2 regions of the Aquaspirillum sp. genome follow, and region 1 is predicted to be linked to the other one. Evidence: predicted binding sites of a transcription regulator. Region 1 holds the regulator's gene; the other holds the start of a gene.

Evidence for each region. The regulator sigma-54, encoded in region 1, starts transcription at its own class of promoters, with help from an activator protein. The targets are predictions, from matches to a motif close to CTGGCACGCTTCATGCTT.
Region 2: a site for sigma-54 is predicted at 1,665-1,682, ahead of glnA (glutamate--ammonia ligase). Genes of this name have one in related genera too.

What each region holds. Positions count from the first base shown of each region.
Region 1 is NZ_JBSQVP010000066.1:5,552-8,923, forward strand. It holds gene ptsN (PTS IIA-like nitrogen regulatory protein PtsN) at 1-195, opposite strand, end outside; gene hpf (ribosome hibernation-promoting factor, HPF/YfiA family) at 344-664, opposite strand; gene ACTBZS_RS10300 (RNA polymerase factor sigma-54) at 889-2,334, opposite strand; gene lptB (LPS export ABC transporter ATP-binding protein) at 2,349-3,080, opposite strand; gene lptA (lipopolysaccharide transport periplasmic protein LptA) at 3,077-3,372, opposite strand, start outside.
Region 2 is NZ_JBSQVP010000020.1:7,299-10,670, forward strand. It holds gene glnA (glutamate--ammonia ligase) at 165-1,583, opposite strand; gene ACTBZS_RS05060 (rhodanese-like domain-containing protein) at 1,983-2,435, shown strand; gene aroE (shikimate dehydrogenase) at 2,472-3,293, shown strand; gene mtgA (monofunctional biosynthetic peptidoglycan transglycosylase) at 3,290-3,372, shown strand, end outside.

The sequences.
Region 1 (3,372 bases):
AATAGCTACACCTTGTCCTAAACCGGTTGAGCCGAGTTTTTCGCGAGCAAAGAGGCTGTCAAAAACCTCGCTACGGGCAATGCCGTGGCTATTTTCAAACAGAATTCCCACTTGCTCAAAAACCCGCTTTTTGCTTGCCACATCAAGGTCAAGCACGATGTGGTCGCTTGGCAGAATCTTGGCGATAAGGCTCATTACGAACATCCGAATCAGAAAAACTGCTGGATTGTACGCCGGTTTTCAGGGATTGGCAGCGCATAGGCAAAGCGGGAACTCAGAGTTCCCGCTTGTCATGGTGCGGCAGACTAGACCGGCACCTAAGAATTGACCGTTAAATCAGGGCTTACACAGAGGAATCCATCACTGGCCGCTCGGCATGGTGCTCGGTGATTTTTTCTTTGTGTTTCAACACTTGGCGATCAAGTTTGTCCGCCATCGCATCAATGGCAGCGTACATATCGCTGTGGGTGGCTTCGACATGGATATCTTTCCCTTTCAAGTGCAAGCTTGCACCGACTTTCTGATCCAATTTCTCCACCGACAGAATCACGTTCACCGCGATCACGTTATCAACGTGACGAGTGATACGGTCGAGTTTGGACACGATGTAGTCGCGCAGGGCGGGAGTGACCTCAAGATGGTTGCCGCTGATGTTAAGGTTCATGTCCTTTTGCTTTCCAAAAAATGCGTGGCTGTACGCAATGTTTTGTTCCTGTTGCTATAAGCAGCGTAGCAGGCCTGACTTTCCCGACTGCGTCTGGAACCCTTCCAGACACAGCGCCATCGTTACCGAACGGACTTGCCACGGGTAGCGCAGTAATGGTTGCGAGCCATTGGAAGCCGAGACTTCCTTTACCAAATCAATATAAACCTTGGGTATACCGCACACTAGAGTGCTTTACGTTGGTTGGCTGGTGGTAAATGCAAGGCCTCACGATATTTTGCCACCGTACGCCGCGCAACTTGTATCCCTTCACGAGACAGTAACTCGGCCAGTGTATTATCTGACAGCGGCTTTTTCGGGTCTTCTGCCTGTATCAGTTTCTTTAATCTTGCCTTGATCGCCGTGGCAGAGCAACTCTCTCCACTGTCTGTTTCAAGGCCACTACCAAAAAAGTATTTCAATTCAAAGAGTCCACGCGGACACAATAAAAACTTTTGTGAGGTTACGCGAGAAATTGTTGATTCGTGCAAGCCGAGTTCTTCGGCAATTTCTCGTAGCACCAAGGGCAACATCGCTTCTTCGCCATGTTCAAAAAAAGCTTGTTGCCGGATCACAATGGCTTCTGCCACGCGGAGAATGGTGTCAAAACGTTGGCGGATATTACGCACCAGCCAGCGTGCTTCTTGTAGCTGGCCATTTAGGGCATTTCCGCTTTCGCGTTGTTGTTTGAGGAGATTGGCGTAGAGGCTGTTGACGCGCAAGCGTGGCATCGCGGCTGAATTAAGACGTGCGACCCATGCTGCGCCTTGTTTTTGAACCACAATATCAGCAGCAACATAACGCGTTTCTTCTCCACCAAAACCCGCGGCAGGGTAAGGATTCAAACTGGCAATGAGCTGCTGCGCGGCTTTTAGGGCATGGTCATCTTGTCCGGTGAGCTTGCGCAGGCGGGAAAAATCCCTGTTAGCTAACAGATTGAGATGTTGTTGGCTGATTTCAAGAGCTAAATTACGAATCGCTGAATGGGGCTGTGCTTGCAACTGTAAACGCATTGATTCATGCAAATTGCGTGCGCCAACCCCCGCTGGTTCAAATTGTTGCAACAGAGACAGCCCAACTTGTAACTCACCCAGTAGTTCATCCGCTTCGGTGGCGAGTTCTTCTGACAACTCGGCAGCGAGGTGGTCTAGACTGTCTTCTAAATAGCCTTGTTCATTTAAGGCTTCAATGAGCAAGGTGACAATGGCGCGGTCGCGTGCGCTTAAGACATGCTCGGCTAATTGGCTTAACAGATGTTCGCGTAAAGTTGGCTCGTGACACAATCGGCCATGAGGGTCGAAGTCTTCATCTTCATCACGAGGTAAACCACTGCTGTTACCCCAGTCCCCCCCATAATCCAATTCGAGATGTGTCTCGCTCAGGTCTTCTTTGGGACTGTCGTGATTGGTGTCTGAGGGTTCGTTGACAGCGTCGTGTGGTGGGTGTGCCGGTTCGATGTCGCTCGGGGCTTCATACTCATCAACTCGTTCCAACATCGGGTTTTGTAACAAGAACTGCTCGATTTCTTGTTGTAACTCAACCGTTGACAGCTGTAACAGACGAATAGACTGTTGTAACTGTGGGGTGAGCGTCAGTTGTTGGCTGAGTTTGAGTTGTAAACTTTGCTTCATCAAGGGCCAGATTCCTAGAGGTGGAAATGCTCGCCTAGATAGACACGGCGGACTTCTTCATTATCAACGAGCTGTTGCGGTAAGCCGGCGGCTAAAACGCTGCCATTGCTGATGATGTAGGCGTGATCACAGATTCGCAGTGTCTCGCGTACATTGTGATCGGTGATCAGGACACCAATGCCACGGCTTTTGAGATAGCTGATGATTTTTTGAATATCAATCACCGCAATCGGATCGACCCCAGCAAACGGTTCATCCAACAAAATAAAGCGTGGTCGTGTCGCGAGGACACGCGCAATTTCAACCCGTCGCCGTTCGCCGCCAGACAAAGACAGCGCACTGTGTTCACGCAGATGGCTGATGTTGAGATCTTCCATCAGTAAATCGAGCTGGGCATGATTGTCTTTGTGGTGGCCGCCGGCAATTTGCAAAATCGCCAAGATATTCTCTTCGACGGTCATTTTGCGAAAAATCGAGGCCTCTTGTGGCAAATAACCAAGGCCAAGACGGGCGCGTTGGTGCATGGCCAAGGTGCTGATGTCGCGATCATCTAAGAAAATATGCCCGGCATCCGCCGCCACCAAACCGACAATCATATAAAAACTGGTGGTTTTTCCAGCCCCATTGGGGCCCAGCAAGCCAACTACCTCACCACTTTTGATGTCTAAAGACACATCCTGCACCACCGTTCGCTTTTTATATGTTTTGCGTAGGTGGCGCACAGAAAGCACACTCTGAGGGGTCATGGCTTACTCTTTGGCTGCAAGATCACGGTAACGCGGCCATTTTTGCCACCGCCATTGACCTGAAAGACTTCGGTTTTGCCGTGATAGGTGATGCTATGGCCGACGGCGCTGTCTTGGCCACGCTTAATACGGGCTTGTTCGACGAGGCGCACTTCTTCGCTGCTGCTGTCGTAATCAATCCGTTTGGCTTGGCCCTCAACCCATTCTGCCGCCTGCCCGTCTTTGGCATCTAGGCGTTGCTTAAAATAAGCAGGGCTACCGACGGCAGTGGCTTGTTGTTGACCATTGCCTT
Region 2 (3,372 bases), on a different contig from region 1:
CGTACCTAGCCTCATGCTGCTGCCGCCCAGTAACAAAAGACGCAACACAGATATCCCCTCAAATCAATGGATTTAGCCACTATCATAACGGTTTTTTATGCAAACCCATGCAAAAAGGCGGTGTTGCCACCGCCTTTTTTAGCTTAATTTGATCGAACTAAGGATTACAGCGAGTAGTACAGATCAAATTCAACAGGTGTGGTAGTCATACGGTTCAGGTTGACTTCTTGCATCTTCAATTCGATGTAAGCGTCAATGAATTCGTTCGAGAACACACCACCACGAGTCAAGAACTCGCGGTCTTTGTCCAACGCATCCAGTGCTTCTTCCAACGAAGCACATACGGTTGGGATCAGTTTGTCTTCTTCTGGTGGCAGATCGTACAGGTTTTTGTCTGCTGGATCGCCGGGGTGAATCTTGTTCTGAATACCATCCAAACCAGCCATCAACAGCGCAGCGAAGCACATGTATGGGTTGGCCAGTGGATCAGGGAAACGTGCCTCGATACGGCGGGCTTTTTCGCTGGCCACGTGAGGGATACGGATGGAAGCCGAACGGTTTTTCGCCGAGTAGGCCAGTTTCACCGGTGCTTCGTAGTGTGGCACTAAACGCTTGTAGGAGTTGGTACCTGGGTTGGTGATGGCGTTCAATGCTTTAGCGTGCTTGATGATACCGCCGATGTAGTACAGCGCAGTTTCAGACAGGCCTGCGTATTGGTCGCCAGCAAACAAGTTTTTGCCGTCTTTCCAAATCGATTGGTGAACGTGCATACCCGAGCCGTTGTCGCCAACGATAGGCTTAGGCATAAAGGTTGCTGTTTTGCCATAGCTGTGTGCTACGTTGTGTACCACATATTTCAGAATTTGGGTCCAGTCAGCACGTTGAGTTAAGGTGCTGAATTTGGTACCAATTTCGTTCTGACCTGCGGTGGCCACTTCGTGATGGTGCACTTCAACTGGCACGCCCATTTCTTCCAAAGTCAACACCATCGCAGAACGCAAGTCTTGCGAAGAATCGACTGGAGGCACTGGGAAGTAGCCGCCTTTCACGCGAGGACGGTGGCCGGTGTTGCCGCCTTCGTATTTCTCGCTAGAAGACCATGCAGCTTCTTGTGCTTCGATCTTGAGGTGACAGCCGGACATATCCACGCCCCATGTCACGCTGTCGAAAATAAAGAATTCAGGTTCTGGGCCAAAGAAAGCGGTATCGCCCAAGCCAGAGGCTTTCAGATAGGCTTCAGCGCGTTTGGCAATCGAACGTGGGCAACGGTCGTAGCCTTTGCCATCAGCAGGATCGACCACATCACATGTCATGATCAATGTGGGTTCGTCAAAGAACGGGTCGATATTGGCCGTTGCTGGGTCGGCCATCAGCAGCATGTCGGAAGCTTGGATCCCTTTCCAGCCTGCAATCGAAGAACCGTCAAACGCGTGACCGTGTTCGAACCATTCTTCAGCGTCTTCAGTGAGGACGTGAGCAGGGATGGTAACGTGCTGTTCTTTGCCACGCGTATCAGTAAAACGCAGGTCAACGAATTTCACGTCGTTTTCTTCGATCATCTTCAAAACATCAGCAACCGCCATGGTGTTCTCCTGAAAATTCAGATGCAGATTCGGTTTATTTCTGTGGGTGGGTCTTGTTACTGCCACTAGCGCGTTTTCTTAAAGCAGGAAGCGTGCCATCTAAACAAACCGCTTAAAATCGCTTAGCAAAAGCCTATTTTGCCCGCGAAACGCTATTGTGCCATGCCGTTACAGTTTCTGGGGTGGCTGTTTTTGCTCATTTTTGGTGCAATGCAAAATAAATTGCACCAATAGTGTGCTTTTGCCAATTTTAGGTCACAAAATGGGGCGGGCAGTGAAAGCATTGGCGGTGATTTCGCTTCTTTGACATAATCGGCTGCAGTCAAAATTGTAAGCCTGCTGTGTTGCAAAGCGATGTTGCCTCGCTTGCGACAATAAGACTATTGAAAGAGGAATGACATGACAGAGCTCGACACGCTTTTGCAAACTGCCGCCCAACGTGCACAACAACAGGGCTTGCCCTATGCTGGTCTGTTATTACCGACCGAGGCAGCGGCTTTATTGGCGATGCCTGAAGCAGACGCGGTTTTGGTGGATGTCCGCTCGGCGGCAGAATGGCAATTTGTTGGCCAAGTTCCACAGGCTGTTCATATCGAATACAAGTCGTTTCCCGGCATGGTATTAAACCCCAACTTTATTAGCAGCTTAAAAGCGCAGGTACCATCCGAGAAAAAAGTGTTATTTTTGTGCCGTTCTGGTGCACGTTCGCACGATACGGCGTGCCTTGCTGCCGCAGAGGGCTACACCGCGTTTAATATCTTAGAAGGCTTTGAAGGCGATTGTGATGCACAAGGGCATCGCGGTACCGTGAATGGCTGGAAGGTTTGCGGTCTGCCGTGGCAGCAGGGTTAATCATTTTGTCATTGCTTTTTTAGGAAAATGTCTCCTATGACCGATCGTTATGCTGTTGTGGGTAATCCGATTTCCCACAGTCAATCGCCTTTGATTCATGCGGAATTTGCCCGCCAAACCAGTCAAAAACTGACTTATGAGCGTTTGCTCGCGCCATTAGACGGCTTTGCAACCACTGTGCAGCAGTTTGTCAGCGAAGGCGGTAAAGGGGTCAATATTACGATTCCGTTTAAGCTCGAGGCACGGCAGATGGCAACACAACTGACCGAGCGTGCGCGATTGGCGGATGCGGTGAATACCTTAACTTTCAAAGAGGGTGAAATTTTTGGTGACAACACCGATGGCATCGGGCTAGTACGCGATATTGTACAAAACCTCGACTTTGCGATTGCTGGTAAACGGGTATTGGTATTGGGCGCAGGGGGGGCGGTGCGTGGTGTGCTGTTGCCTTTATTAGAGCAAAATCCTGCTAGCCTAACCGTGGTCAACCGAACTGTGAGTAAGGCACAAGACCTTGCAACGGCTTTTGCTGCCCAAGGCAAGATTGAAGCTTGCGGTTATGACGCCCTTCAGGGGCAACAGTTTGACATCATTATCAATGGTACGTCTTCTAGTCTGAATGACGAACTGCCTCCGATCCCGAATGGTCTCTTTGCCGAGGGCAGTTTGGCCTATGACATGATGTACTCGTCGGGTTTAACACCTTTCTTACGTCGGGGGCAGCAAGAAAATGCAGCGATGTTGGCCGATGGTTTGGGCATGTTGGTTGAACAAGCCGCCGAAGCCTTTTTAATCTGGCGTGGCGTGATGCCAGAAACCCGCACCGTGATGGGGTTGTTGCGTGAGGTGCTTTCTTGAGCTTGCGTAAGCGCATTGCACAAGTGGTCGGCATTTTGCTGGCCATTTGTTTTTTATATCAGCTATGGATTTTCGGTCA